DNA from 2 places in the Candidatus Villigracilis sp. genome. Region 2 is predicted to be linked to the other one. Evidence: riboswitches for the same ligand, from Rfam matches in the RefSeq annotation. Region 2 holds a riboswitch; the other holds the start of a gene.
The links. Region 2 has a riboswitch for cyclic di-GMP ahead of AC14M5_RS10380 (sortase, YLP family). Riboswitches for the same ligand answer to the same signal wherever they lie in the genome.
Positions count from the first base shown of each region.

Region 1: linked by a shared signal. The riboswitch ahead of AC14M5_RS03765 (hypothetical protein) and the one ahead of AC14M5_RS10380 (sortase, YLP family) in region 2 are both predicted to bind cyclic di-GMP.

Region 1 is NZ_JBXMTI010000019.1:6,873-14,644, forward strand. Features, by position in the region: gene AC14M5_RS03755 (hypothetical protein) at 1-198, opposite strand, end outside; gene AC14M5_RS03760 (signal peptidase I) at 195-2,033, opposite strand; gene AC14M5_RS03765 (hypothetical protein) at 2,138-2,500, opposite strand; cyclic di-GMP riboswitch class I at 2,646-2,736, opposite strand; gene AC14M5_RS03770 (CoA-binding protein) at 3,002-3,493, shown strand; gene AC14M5_RS03775 (hypothetical protein) at 3,623-3,991, opposite strand; gene AC14M5_RS03780 (NBR1-Ig-like domain-containing protein) at 4,040-4,603, opposite strand; gene recA (recombinase RecA) at 4,628-5,686, opposite strand; gene AC14M5_RS03790 (peptidoglycan DD-metalloendopeptidase family protein) at 5,882-6,964, opposite strand; gene AC14M5_RS03795 (TolB family protein) at 7,209-7,772, opposite strand, start outside.
Region 2 is NZ_JBXMTI010000066.1:1,137-8,908, reverse strand. Features, by position in the region: gene AC14M5_RS10390 (acyl-CoA mutase large subunit family protein) at 1-1,631, shown strand, start outside; gene AC14M5_RS10385 (MFS transporter) at 1,680-3,104, opposite strand; cyclic di-GMP riboswitch class I at 3,261-3,351, shown strand; cyclic di-GMP riboswitch class I at 3,436-3,524, shown strand; gene AC14M5_RS10380 (sortase, YLP family) at 3,598-4,221, shown strand; gene AC14M5_RS10375 (ribonuclease H-like domain-containing protein) at 4,426-5,646, shown strand; gene AC14M5_RS10370 (STAS domain-containing protein) at 5,680-6,084, shown strand; gene AC14M5_RS10365 (ferredoxin reductase family protein) at 6,154-7,431, shown strand; gene AC14M5_RS10360 (STAS domain-containing protein) at 7,462-7,772, shown strand, end outside.

The DNA of each region.
Region 1 (7,772 bases), on a different contig from region 2:
TGAGCCAGTAGCGAGGTTGGTCAGGGATAAGCCTGAGCAAGCTGAAGGCTTGAAGCTATTAATGTTGACGGACGATACAACATGATCAAGCCGCGTAACTGGAATGGTATTGGTGGCGGCAACAGCCGTCACCGAGGTAAATAATATTAGCGCAACCAGCCCAAAGGTCAGCAGTTGAAGCGGACGGGGTATAGTCATAATTTGATCTTCCTTAATATCTCCGTCTCAGGCTGAGTCAATGTAAATCCAATTTCACCGGTATGGATGGCATATTCCATTACTTCTTCACGGACTGGTTTCAGATTGGCAGCCTTATTCTTGCTGGCATAAGCAACAGGAGCTGGCATTTCATTTACAGGTGGAGGAGGATTACTCGTTTTCTTTTCTTCATCAACGACCTTGGAGCTAATTGGCTCGGCATGAATGGGCGCAGGTTCAACAACACGTTCTTCAAATGCACTTGTTATGTGCTTAATTTCTACGTCGTCAACTTGTGTATGATCCGCAACACCCTTCCTGCCAGTGGTGATCACATAGCGATAAGTCGTGCCGCTGCTCTGGACAAGATAATAATGTAAAAAATTCTGTGTCATGTGCAGGATCATCGTGCCATGCCGCTCGGCAAGCCTGGCGAGATCATCAATCGTCGCCACATCGATCACCGATAAAGACGGCGCGATATTTTGCTCATAAACATCCACCAGCATGGAGCCATACTTGAAGCGGATGAGCGCCTCCTGACTCTGGTTGGCGGTGCGATACACATTGCTGCCAGCAAAGATAATACCAAATAGCGCAAACCCAAGCCCAAGCAGGGAGATGAAGCGCACTGCCCAAACGGGCGGCTTCAAGCCCAATAAGGAAATGGTGTTTACCCGTGTTTCAGAACCGCTTGCAATACTTTGTTTCGAAGACCGCAAAGGATCCTGCTGTGATTCGTCCGCAGCGAGATAGAAATGCACCTTGTCGTATTTGAATACTAGCTTTGGGTCAAAGGTATCGTTGATCTGTTGCCCCGCAACCGTTGCAGTAAGTGCAATATTTGTAACGATCTCCAAAGTGTAAGAACTGGAATGCAAACCAGCTTCCTGCTCCACCAGGTTTACCAGAGACTCCACCTGGCACAGGTCAAGAGTGGTCATCGTGAAATATGAATTGCCATTAAACGAAGCGCCCGAATTCAAAGGGATCGTGCGAAACCATCCGCTTTGCTCATCCATAATACGAGCCACCATACTTTGATTGCCTGTCATTCCCTGCACAGCATTTCCGATCATATTATAGGTAAAACCGATGTTAAGAAAGCAAGTCAATTTTGGGAAGACAGGCTCCCCCGAATGCAGCACATCGGAATCATAAACACCGGGCGTGCCCGTGGCCGAGTAGAAAAAATAACCCTCTTGTTGATATGGAATATTTTCGGCGGGGCGATTCAACGGACGTGTAAAAGCGAGAATACCCAAAGCAAGGAAAGCCAGGCTGAGAAACCCAGCCGCATACAACAAGCCTTCAGACCTTGCTCTAAAGTTCGTCAACGGCTTATTGTTTTCCTTTTTACGTTTGGATGGTTTTGCGATCACGCCAGACATCAAGACACCTCCGAGCAAAGCAACTGTAAGCGAAATATGCAGCGGCTCACGTACCCATTCAATGGCCTTGCCAAGTTTCGGGATATGCACCCATAATTTTCCAATGATCTCATCCTGCGTTGGTTGATAAGAATCAAGCCAGGAATTATTATCACCTTTAAGGATGAAGCGATCCAACTCAGTGCCAATAATGCGATGGAAGACAAAAGCACCCATTTCTGCATTTTGATAGGTGACCGCATCCCCCGCCCTGTAAGTTGATTCCGTTCGAACGAGTATTAGATCACCGAGATGAAAGTTCGGCTCCATGCTGTTGCCGTTGACGATGACATACGTGACTGAGCCGCCCAAATTAGTTGGCGCAAATGCAATTACAAAGATGAATACAATGAAAAGGAATAATAGCGTAACAAGAGTGGTCGAGCGTTTACTAATGGGTTTCATTATCTATAAAATTACAGGCCTGCTCGCGGCGTTCTCCCGCCAATCTTCGAGACGGGTTCTTCCATCGGAGCAGGCCTGCTTCTTTCATTAATTGGTCATCAGAACTAGTTGCTGGCGGCTACCACACGCAACTGGTTTATGGTCGAAACATCGAGACCGGTGGTAGTGCATGACCAGGTTGTGCCGGTGCCGAGAGTGCAGGCATACCAGGAACCAGTTGTGGCCACAAGTTGGACTTTTACAACTGTAGCCGCAGCACCCACGTCAAATGCGACGCTATCCAGTGTGGATGGATCGGTCCCATTCAAAGTGTACACAACACTGGTAATTGTGTAACCGCTGACCACTCCCAGACCATCACCAGCTTTTGTGGCTGGGACAGTGTTAGCCGCAGCAAAAGCATAAGAGGCGACTGAGATGATGGCTATGACGAGCACAACGAACAGGATCTTGAAATTGCGTAACATGGCTTTTCTCCTTGTTTTGCAGATCCACATGGAAGCGGGTCTGCGCTAGTGGAACGAACTTCTTGAAGGTTGATCAGCCATCCGAATAAAAAAGCCTGACTTGTGGTAAGCCAGGCCAAACATACACAAAAAGAATTTTGTGATCTTCGGCGGCCTGGCGGTCGTGGTCACTTTGTAGTGACGGTAGACCCATGGCTTTGCGTCACCGGCTTTCACCGGTTTTGCCTTTATCGGATGTTGTTGTCAATATAACATTGAAAAAAATAAATAGACCTTGCAAAATAATTGCAACAGGTTAAACATTTGCAGTTTGGTAAGGCGATTGTTTGTCTCACTTCATAGGTAAAGTGGTCTGGCCTTATGACCACACAAAGTGATGTTCGTCATCTTGTTTATGAATCTCGATTACGTATAATTTTCCTTGTGAGCAAAATATTGGATCATCATCTTCAATTTGATCGAAGCCACATGGCTTCGATTTTTCATTAAAGGAGAATTCTTATGTCAAAACTCGATAATATGGTTCAGGATTTCCTCGCGCAGAAGAAGATCGCCGTTGTGGGTGTATCGGATAAGCGCGAGACAGGTTGCAATCTGAATTATAAAAAATTCAAGGAAAGTGGTTATCAAGTCTATGCAGTAAACCCGCACATATCTTCTTTTGAAGGGGACACTTGCTACCCCGACCTAAAATCCATCCCTGAAAAAGTAGATGCAGTCTTTATTCTTACCAGCCCGAAGGTAACTGACCAGATCATTCAACAATGCGTAGATATGGGCATCAAACATGTATGGATGCACTGCATGATGGGCACCAAGCCCGGTCTCGCGGCAAGCATGACCAGCGTCTCCCCTTCTGCTGTAGAGATGTGCAAAGCCAATGGGATCGCGGTCATTCCCGGCTCATGCCCGAACCAATACCTAAAGCCAGATTTCGGTCATGCGATGATGCGCGGCATGTGGAAAATGTTCGGCTTTATGAGCGTGAATTAAGGGCTCGCAAAAAACAGTTATCTCAGTCCCATCATTGCGAGGAAGGCTTTAGCCTGACAAAATAATTCCTTTGCCTCGTTGGGGATTGTTTCGTCGCAAAGAGCAAGGGCGCTCCTCGCAATGACATGATTATGAATACTCTTCCTTCATGAATCTTTCAAATCCCTGCTTCGTGAGTTGACTTAACTCGTCGAACAGGGGTTTTTCGACCTTCTTAAAATTGAAGCAGGATTTTCCCTGCATGTGTTTCTTGAGTTCAGGGGAGATGTCCTTCAATAGATCGGGATACATGTAGACTGGCATGAGATAAAAAGAGACATAATTCTTTTTCACTTGTGTTGAGGCGAAGAATAAGTCCTTCTTCCATTTCTCACTGTATCCGCCTTCGAGATAATAAACTTCCGTTGCATCTGATTTGACATTCAGCTTTTTGGCGTAAGGTTCGAGAATGGATTTGAGATTTTCAAAGATGATGGGGAATTCGGTTTGAGATGGCATAGATACTCCTTCACGCGCCATTAGGAACTTGATCCCGGATGGAGCAAACTATGGTGTGACCACAACCTGCATAAAGATCGGATCACCAAAGACGTTTCCATCAGCATCAACTGCTTGCCAGGAGGTCACATAAGAACCTGGCTCTGCGGGGGCGATGAAGAGGATGCGCAGCGTAGCTTGAGTCCCTGCTCGGGCGGGGTAGATCAATTGTTCCTCTCCTGCGCCGAGGGGATAGCCTCCCACCCACTTCAAGCGATAAGTATCATCCCAGCCGCAGGTTCCGCTGTTTTGCACCAGCCATTGCTTATCAATGGCTGCGCCAGGGAGAAAAGATGTACCGTCATCTACTGTCACATCATCAATAAAATCGAGGTCATTTATGCAAGGGCCCGGTGTAGCAGTTGGGGTGAGAGTAAATGTGGGAGCAGGCGTGAATAACGCAGGTATGGGCGTGGTTGTGGATAGCGGCTGTGTGGGCGGGATGGAAGTCGGCGGGCGGAACAGCGTCGGTGTAGTTTGAGGGGCACAGGCATAAAAGAAGAAAATGCTTGTGAGCAGGATCAGTTGTCGGCTAAGTGAGAAGCGATTCTTCGTCATAATAAAAATGGACACGTTACCGTGTCCATTTATTTTACTTTATGCTTCTTCTTCAGTACCACCGGCCTCTTCGGCTACTTCAGCGCCAAGGTCAAGCGGAAGGGCGATCTCGCCGCTGAGCGCTTTCTGGCGGATGATGCCTTCGATCTCGTTCATCATATCAAGATTGGCACGCAGGTAATCTTTGGCATTCTCGCGTCCCTGGCCGATGCGGATATCGCCATAAGAGAAGAAGGCGCCGCGCTTGGTGAGGACTTCAAACTTGGTGGCGAGGTCAAGCACATCACCAGATTTCGAGATGCCTTCGTTGAACATAATGTCAAACTCGGCAGTGCGGAAAGGCGGCGCCATTTTGTTCTTGACCACTTTGACACGGGTGCGATTGCCGATGACTTCTTCGCCGACTTTGATGGATTGAATGCGGCGCACATCGAGGCGGACGGAGGCATAGAACTTGAGAGCTTGTCCGCCCGTGGTGGTTTCAGGGTTGCCAAACATCACGCCGATCTTCTGGCGCAATTGATTGGTAAAGATGACAGCGGTCTTGGTCTGGTTGATCGCGCCTGAAAGTTTGCGAAGCGCTTGTGACATAAGACGTGCTTGCACGCCCATGGTGGCGTCGCCCATATCGCCTTCGATTTCGGAGCGTGGGACTAGCGCAGCAACCGAGTCAACTACGACGACATCCACTGCGCCAGAGCGGACGAGGGTCTCTGCGATCTCGAGCGCCTGCTCACCGGTATCGGGCTGAGAGACGAGCAAGTTGTCGATATCCACGCCGACCTTTGCGGCATAGGTGGGGTCGAGCGCATGTTCCATATCAATAAATGCAGCGGTGCCGCCCATCCTCTGTGCTTCGGCCACAATGTGCTGACAAAGCGTGGTTTTACCAGAGGACTCAGGGCCATAGATTTCGATCACACGTCCACGCGGAATGCCGCCGACGCCGAGGGCAATATCGAGGGAGAGCGAGCCCGTGGGAATAGCTTCGGTCACCATGCCATGAGCTTCGCCGAGGCGCATGATCGAGCCATCGCCGTAGCGTTTTAAAATATCGCCAACAGCCTTATCTAGCACGGCTTGTTTGGCGTTATCCATATTTTTGGTTTGTGCGGTTTCAGTTGAGGCTGAACGGGAAGATTTTCTGGCCATGAGTTAGTTCTCCAATACAAGTGTAATAGGTAAAAACATTTAACCACAAAGGGCACGAAGTGTCACGAAGGGTTAAGGGTTTAAGTGTGTTGCGAGAGTATAGCACAGATGTTCAGTACGTCAAGGTGCTGAAAAAAGGTGTCAGGGGGCGGGCGTAGAGGTGGATTGCAGGCTGGAGGGAACGAAATCAAGGGTTGGGACAGGTGGGCGTTCAGTGCCGAAACCTTTTTCACCGGTGAAGGTAAAGTAGGTAACCTGCCCAGGAAAAATCTCGACCCAGGTTTGTCGATCCTTGGTTTCATCTGCATAGCGAATCGTAATCTTATAAATACCCGCAGGCAGGTCACCTAACACAAGGTTTTCGTTGTAGTACGGATCAGAATTGACCGCCCCACCTTTGCCATAAGTTCTCGCTTCAAAAGTTTTCTTTATGGCTTCCGCGCGAACAGTGATTTCTGTCTGCTGAAGCAATTCTCCCTTTGTATCCATCACGCGGCCAACCAGCACACCCCAGCCCTGCGGAGGGGCGATCCATAACTCAGGGTTATATGTATAGAAAAAGGAGTTATGAGGGAAGCGAACTTCAAAGTGGACATGCGGCCCCGTAGTTGCGCCCGTTGAGCCGACAAAGCCAATCACCTCCCCCGTTTCAACGTGCTGGCCAACGATCACATTCATCAAACTCATGTGCGCGTAAACGGTATAAAGCTGTTGATCGTTATAACCAAAGTCATGGCGGATGGCAACCGCCAAACCATACGGGTCATCTTGATTGCCCGGTGTTTCGAGGAACAGTCCCCAGCCCGTCCACACCACTGTCCCCGGGCCCGCGGCCATGATGGGTGTGCCTTCCGGTGTTGGGATATCAACGCCGGTATGCACAATATTCCGCCCAAAAAATACGCCGCCATAACGATAATCCGGGGTCGGCCAGTTGACCTGGTCTGCGGCGATGGGGCGCGCGAAATAAAAATGATCATAGGCAGACATGGCCCAGGGGATTGGATATAAAGGAGGACGCCAGCCAGAGATAGGCTCCGCGCCAGGAGTGGGAAGACTGAATTGAAACGGTACTGGTGAAGGAGTCACCGCATCAAACATGACCTGAGGCTGGTCGGCCACACCTGCGGCGATTACCGGCGTTGGGGTGACTCCACCTACCGCGCTCGAGCAGGCGGAGAGAGTTAGTAATAATATGAGGATGATCGTCTTATTGAATTTCATTTTTTTTATTGATTCACACAATCCCGAAGGGATGACAGAATTATAGAATAAAGCAAATAATGATCATAATCCCGAAGGGATGGTATAGATTTTCTGGAATTTATGACACCCCTTCGGGGTTAGGATAAATGCCTTCTCTTAACTATAATCATTTCACTCCTTCGGAGTTTTCATTAACTCTGGAGTTGGGCAGCTTGCTGCCCAGAGTATCCATCAGCAAGCTGATGGAGTCCACAGTGGTGCGCTATGGAATCACCGTTGGGGGTGTGGGTGTCAGAGATGGGGTGAACGTGGCCGCAGGGGTTAATGTTGGTGTTGGCGAGAGGGATGGGGTGAATGTTATGCGTGGCGTTCGGGTGGGGCGTTTTGTGGGAGTCGATGTAAATGTGGAAGTGGGTGTAAGGGTGGGAGCAAGAACGCGAGTTGGGGTGACGAGCGCTTCGGCAGGATAAAGCTCCAACATGGCAGCGTACCAGCTTTGGTCGCCGGTCAACGCAAATTCAGAGAAGCGTGCGCCGTTATAAAAGGTGCGCCAGTTTGGCAAGGCTGGCACACGCTCCCAGCCATAAGTTGAGGCGAGGTCGGTTATATCCACCCAATAGCCTGAGGGCACGGGGCCATATTCACCGCCCTGCTCATAGATACGCGGATCAAGATCATAGCGCGCGCTTAAATTCCAGGGAGCATTGTGGATCGGCTCACCTACCGAACCATCCTGCACCCCAGCGCGGATGTAAACCCGCCAATACGTTTGTGCGCCAATATCTTCACGCAAGGTGACCATCCAGCCGGCATTGGACATGAGGGA
Region 2 (7,772 bases):
GGGAAGAGACTTCACTAAAGAAAGCTTTATCACAATTACCTGAACGCGCCGACGAATTTATTACCACCTCCTCCGAACCGATCAACCGACTCTACACTCCGCTCGATCTGGCGGATATGGATTACGCCTCTTCACTTGGACTTCCAGGTGAGTACCCCTACACAAGAGGAGTCCACCCGACGCTTCACCGCAGCAAATTGTGGACGATGCGCATGTTCGCCGGCTTCGGCACTGCGGAGGAAACCAATGCACGCTTCAAATACCTGCTGGAACAGGGTCAGACAGGCCTGAGCATTGCCTTCGACCTGGCCACGTTAATGGGCTATGACACCGATCAACCCGAAGCGCTGGGTGAATTCGGCAAATGCGGTGTGGCGATCTCTTCCTTGAAAGATATGGAAATTCTACTGGATGGGATTCCACTCGATAAAGTTTCCTCCAGCATGACCATCAACTCGCCTGCCGCGATCATCTGGGCCATGTATCTGGCCGCCGCAGAAAAGCAGGGACTGCGTCTCGATCAACTGCGTGGCACAACCCAGAACGATATTCTGAAGGAATTCATCGCGCAAAAGGAATTCATCTTCCCGCCCGAACCGTCCATGCGACTCGTTGTCGACACGATGGAATTCGGCGCGCAGAAAGTGCCGCAGTGGAATACGATCTCGATCAGCGGATATCACATCCGCGAGGCGGGGTCAACGGCCGCGCAGGAATTAGCGTTCACACTGGCGGATGGGCTTGAATACGTCCGCTGGGGAATTGCGCGCGGCATGGATGTGGATGATTTCGCTCCGCGTTTATCCTTCTTCTTCAACGCTCATAATGATTTCTTCGAAGAGATAGCCAAATATCGCGCGGCCCGCCGCATTTGGGCGCATGAAATGCGTGAGACATTCAAGGCAAAGAATCCGCGTTCGTGGCTGCTGCGTTTCCATACACAAACGGCTGGCGTTTCATTAACTGCACAACAGCCTGAGAATAACGTAGTGCGCGTTGCAATTCAGGCGCTCGCTGCCGTTTTAGGTGGCACTCAAAGTTTGCATACCAATTCAATGGACGAAGCTTTGGCATTGCCATCGGAACATTCCGTAACAATTGCCCTGCGCACGCAGCAGATTATCGCTGAAGAATCTGGTGTGGCGAATACGGTCGATCCGCTGGGTGGAAGCTTCTTCGTGGAGGAACAGACCAACCGCATCGAGCAACAGGCCTATGATTACTTCGCCCGCATTCAGGAATTAGGCGGCGTGATTCCCGCCATTGAAAAGGGATTCTTCCAGGGTGAAATTTCAGACGCGGCGTATCGCTATCAGCGTGAGATTGACAAGGGCATCCGCAAGATCGTGGGTGTGAACGCCTACGCAGAAAAGAAACCGCTTTCCATTCCGATCCTGAGGATGGACCCGGATGGCTACAGTCGGCAGGTGGCGCGCTTGAGTGAACTCCGCAAGACGCGAGATAGCGGACGAGTTGGTCAAACTCTGGATAAATTACGAATTGCCTGCGAAGGCACAGAGAACACCATGCCGTATATCATGGAATGCGTCCATGCGTATTGCACATTGGGCGAGATCATTGGGGTGATGACGAAGGTGTTTGGGAAGTACGAAGAGCCGACGATGATATAAAGCCTCAGGCTGTAGAGTCAACTGTCAGTTAAGAAAGAGCGGAGAATTTTATTCCGCTCTTTCTTTTGCTTCTTCGCGTTTTGTTTTCAGCAATTTTTGAATCCGCGTATATTTTTCGCGTGAGAGCGGATACGACCAGGCGAGAATGACTGTACCCATAACAATCGCCACACTGATGAAGGAAACCATCAAGCGAATTGAAAGAAGCGCCGAATTGGGCTGAGAGAACTGAGTCACATCTGCGGGTGGAGATTGATAGCCAGACCAGCCCAGAACCTGCAAAGTAATAAAGATAACCCCCGCGCCCGTCAACTTGCGGATCAGGGTGCGGATGCCGTAATAGATGCCCTCCTGCCTACGGCCTGTGCGGAGTTCATCCCATTCGATCACATCGGGCAAAATGGAATCAGGCAAAATGTACGCAGCAGAAACGCCAATGCCTGCCAACCCAGCGATGATCAGCAAATAGGTGACCTCGCCCGGTTGAATGGTGAAGATCATGGCCTGCACGATGATCCATATAGACATGCCAACGATATAAGCCTGTATCTTGTTGTATTTCCTTGCGAACCATAACCAGAAAGGCACGAATAAAATACAGACCAGCATTAGCACCCCAAAGAAGGCAGACTCAAGCGCGAGGTCAAACCCAAAGATGGTGATCTTTGCCAGCAAATCTCCCTGGGCTATCCAATATAATAAAAAGAATGGGAAGCTGATGACTACCATATCCACTGCGGACCAGTTAAACATGTAAATGCCGGCCGCATAGCGGAAGGGCACATTCTGCCAGGCCAGGCGCAAGGTTTCTCTGAAAGGAATTGATTCCTGTTCCACGGATGCAAAACGTTCCTTCACGAACCAGCCAATGAAGAAAAGTGGAAGCGAGCCTACCGCGCCGAAAACGGCACCTGCTAGCAAAAATCCCTGTTGTTGCGAGCCGCCACCAATGATGACCGCATCCACGATCATGGGCGCGGTCATTACAACGGTGAGAGCGGCCAATAATTGAAAGACCGTGCGAAAGCTTGAAAGCGAAGTGCGCTCGTCATAGTCCTGAGTCAGCTCGGGGGTTAAGGAAAGATACGGTACAGCCACGAGGGTGGTCAATGTATCCGAGATCATAAAGGCCAGAGTCACATAAATGAGCAGGCCGATCTGGCTGTCCCAATTGGGCGCAGACCAAAGCATCACGAAGCTCAGGCCGAATGGAAAGGCAAACCACAAGAGGAACGGGCGGCGGCGTCCGAGTTTTGATTTCATGCGATCACTCAAAGTGCCAATGATGGGGTCATTGACAGCGTCCCACACGATTCCCACGAGTGCGCCAAGGGAGGCAAGCCGTGGTTCGATGCCGACCACGTCCGTGAGGTACAAGGCATAAAAGATCGAACGCATCATGCCAATGCTGGCAATCCCCCAGTCACCAGAACCGTATAAAAGTTTTAACCAAATAGGAAGTTTATGTTTCATACCAACCAATAATTCTAATTAATGAATTCGCGCAAGTGTAGCATGGAATGTCAAACAAGAAAGCTAACTGTAAGGTTTACAGTTTTATATGGTGTTAGTAGGGAAAATACCCATGACGATCCTGCCAACCTTCCCTTATATTTGAAGCAAGAAAGCAATCGAAAATGGCAAACCTGTTGAAAAGCAGAGACGCAAAGCCACGGGTCTAAAGTTGTGGAAACACGATCATGATCGCCAGGCCGCCGAAAATCACATAGTGTATTGTGTTTTCATCCGCGGACCTGGCTGACAAGCAGGTCCGTTTTGTTTTCTGAACATTAAAAGTGGATCGTATCGATAACGGCAAACCCGTCGAAAGGCGGGGACGCAAAGCTATGGGTCTAAAGCCAAACCAACGGCCATGACCGCCAAGCCACCGAAAACGAGCCTCCACAACCTTCAGCACAACATAAATTGTGCGAAAGGTCTGGATGCTCTGATGAAGGAGTTTCTCATGGCATCCAGAAATCAGCACGCACAATTAAAGAACCGAAAAGTTTCCCTTGCATTTTTACTAATCCTGCTCTGCGCACTTGCGCTCCCCACACAGGTATATGCAAAGGAAAATACAACCACCCTTCCAGTACTGTCGGACTTCATTGAATCCGTCAAAGATGGGAGCATCAATACGCTGCGCGGCATTTATGTTGAGAACGTTATGGCGTACACTGTTCTTCAACAGCCAAGTGGGAAACCAGGGTATGTATCCACTCTCAGTTATGTAACAACCCAATTCAAAATGGCCACCAGTTACGGCAACATCGGCCTGCTGGCACACAACTACCTGGCAGGCGCAACTTTCTCACAATTGAAAGCGGGCAACACCATCACCCTTATTTACGGTGACGGGCATACTCAAAGTTTCCTGGTGGAAAGCATTTTGCAATATCAGGCCCTCACCCCGCTCAGCCCCTACAGCAGTTTCGTGGATCTTTCAACACAGACCACCTTTACCGCTGAAGAAGTATTCAACAAAGTTTATCGCGGCGACTATCACCTCACCCTGCAAACCTGCATCGCAAAAGATGGCAACCTCAGTTGGGGCAGATTATTCGTCATCGCAAAACCGATCAAGTAATATAAGCACTTTAGATGCTCAAGCCGCTGTCCTTTGCGAAGCATCCTGTGGACGGCGGCGTTTCCCTGGCGCCACCCACCAGGGCAGGCGTGTGAGTACATCTTGCGCCGTCCTCGGCGCAAGGAGCGTTTGCCTTACATGTTTTATATACACACGCCAATAGGCTTTAAAACATGGAGCGATATTTGGGGATAAAATAGACGCATGTCATCGCTTGCAGATAAACTGAAATCCCTGGGTGTGAAGACGGGCAGTTCGCTTCCCCCTCCGCCCCAGGTTGAGAGCCACACAATTGACTCTGTTGTGACTGGCAGCTATTTCCCTACCCCTCGCGGCGAAGCCTTCGTCACCGAGCAGGTCTTTGACATAGATTACCTGCACGGGAAAACATCCCCCTACTCATCATTCCCTCTTTCCTTAATTTCACAATGGGCAAACGACACGCGCATGGCGGAATTGCCCATCAGCAAATTCGCATTTCTGGATACCGAAACATCGGGCATGTCCGGCGGCACCGGCACGTACGCCTTCCTCGTAGGCGCCGCGCGCTTTGTGGATGACAAATTCGTACTACAACAATTCTTCCTGCGTGACCCATCTGAAGAACCCGCTATGCTCGAAGCGCTGATCAACTTCCTCGCACCCTGTGAGGGATTGGTGACTTTCAACGGAAAGTCATTCGATGCACCACTGCTCGTTACTCGTTATTCGTTACACAGAATCCCTGTCCCTTTCAAAGGCTATGCCCATCTTGACCTGCTTCCACTTGCAAGGCGCTTGTGGCGAGATAGGCTTCCCTCGCGTGCCTTGAAATATCTCGAAGAACATGTGTTGGGTTTCACCCGTGCATCGGAGGAAGTACCGGGTTATGAAATCCCCTGGCTTTATTTTGATTACCTGCGCACTGGGGATGCCCGTCCTTTAGGTGGCGTGTTCTATCACAATGCCATGGATGTAGTGGCGATGGCGGCTTTGCTGGGTCACGTCAGCGAGTTGTTGGCCGACCCATACAATGGCCGCGTGGAGCACGGACTCGATTTCATTGCGCTCGGCAAATTATATGAGGACCTTGGCCATTGGGATGAAGCCGCCCGTCTGTTCGAGCGTGGACTCGAGCTTGGGTTGGAGGAAGCAGATTTCGGCGTGGCAGTGAAGCGTTTATCCACTTTGCAAAAGAAGCGTGGGGATATAGACCAAGCCCTGCGTTTGTGGGAAGAGGCCGCGCACAAAGGTCACATCTATGCTCATATTGAACTGGCGAAATATTACGAACATACATTGCGCGATGTAAAGAAATCCATCAAATGGGCGAAATCAGCCCGCAAGGAAGTTGAAAAGGCAGACCTGCCCGTATGCATCCGTAAACATTGGTTGAACGAAATTGACCACCGCCTGGCGCGGTTGGAGCGTAAAGCGGGTTTATAATTGGGTATCACTCTATAGGAGGAGGAGCCTACGATGCAAATTACTGTTTCAAAAGAAAAGGGGAACATCACCATTCTGAAGCTTGCAGGCCAATTGGATGGGCAGACCTATCAGGATCTGATCATGAAAGCCCAGGAGGTCTTTAACGCGGGTTCAAAGCATATCATCCTGGATATGAGCGAGTTGACTTATATCTCAAGTGCTGGGTTGGTTTCGCTTCACACGATTGCACTTCTATTGCGCGGTGAAGCATTGCCCGACCCCGAGCACGGGTGGACCGCACTAAAATCCATGGATAAGGCACGCGACGAGGGTGTGCAAAAGAACGTCAAACTTCTTAACCCGCGCCCGGAGATCGTAAGCGTGTTGGACATGGTTGGTTTCTCCGCGTTCTTTGAAGTTTTTACCGATAAACAAAAAGCGCTCGAATCTTTTTAGAAGAAAGTTCTTCAACAGCGATGCAGTTAACTGCATCGCTGTTGATTCATATATATCGAGGTTGCAAAAATGAAACGAAATTTGGGAAACCTGGTCATTATTCTTCTGGTGGTCTTAACCGTTGTAGTCTGGTTCGTCTTTCCACCTGAGCGCGAGGGCGTGGAAAATTATGAGCGCTATCACTTTGGCATGACGCTCGGCTCGATGGTGATCGTGTTAATGTCTTTTTCCTTATTCCTCTCCACGCGGCCAAAATGGGCGGAACCTTACTTCGGCGGCCTGGATAAGATGTATATGACGCATCGCCATACCTCCACCAGCGCCTTCCTTCTGATGTTTGTGCACTTGCTGACCGTCCCCATATCCATTATGAATTTACACCTCGGCAATTACCTGGCTATGATCGCATTTTTAGGGATCATAGCCATTGTGTTGCCCACGCTTGCGCCGCGCATCCCGTTTTTGAACAAGCTCGCGGGGAATGACTATAACGAGTGGAAAAAATTACATCGCTACATTGGCCTGTTTTTCATACTCGGTTACCTGCACTCCGTCACGGTCAATGCGCCCACCACCAAGATCGCCATCAACTGGAATCAGATATTCGTCTTCCTGGGCATCGGTTCCTATCTGTATACGGAAATATTTGGCAGGTTCTTTAAAAAGTATGTGCCATACACCGTGGAGGCAGTGAACCACCCAAACAACTCCACCACAGAAGTGGTTTTGCGTGCAGATGGCGAGCCTATTAAACACGCACATGCGGGTCAATTCCTGTTCGTCAGGTTCCTGGATGAAAAGAAACTGAATGAATCGCATCCTTTCACCATTTCCAGCGCACCGCATGAAGATGTTCTACGTTTGACGATCAAAGCCAGCGGAGATTTCACCCGTCATTTGTTCGCGAATTTAAAAGCAGGCACTTCTGCCATTATAGAGGGAGCCTATGGTCTGTTCAATTACAAGACGGGCGGCTCAAAACAGATTTGGGTGGCGGGCGGCATCGGTGTGACACCCTTCCTCTCGTTCATACGGGACCTGAAAACTGATCTCGGTCACGATGTAGATTTTTACTACACTGTTCGCCATCCCGAGGAAGCGGTCTTTGCGGATGAAATTAAAGAAGCCGCAAAACTGAACCCGCGCTTGAATGCACGCGTCCGTTTTTCATCCACCGATGGCTCATTGACCGTGGATGACATCGTCAAGAATGCAGGCGGCGATATCCGCGGACATCATGTTTACATGTGCGGCCCGCTCCCAATGGTACAGGCCTTTGAAAAGAAATTTTTGGAAATGGGCGTTCCCACTGAGAACATCCACTTTGAGGAATTCAATTTCAGGTAATCTCACCTTGATACGATAAAGGAGAACCTCATGCAAATTTCTTTTTCTAAACAGGAAGGCAATGTCCCGGTGACAGTGATACATTTGATGGGCGATATCGATGCATCCACCTATACCGATGTGATCAACAAGGCACAGGAAGCCTACGATGAGGGTGCGCGCAACCTGCTGATCGACTTAAGTAAAGTGCCTTATGTGAGCAGCGCTGGTTTGATGTCGCTTCATGCAGTGGTGAAGATCTTTGCGGGGCAATCGGTACAATCAAAGGATGGCAGCAGGCCATCCTTTCGCGCGATCAACCAGGAGCAGGATAGCCCCGTGCGTGAACATGTAAAACTGCT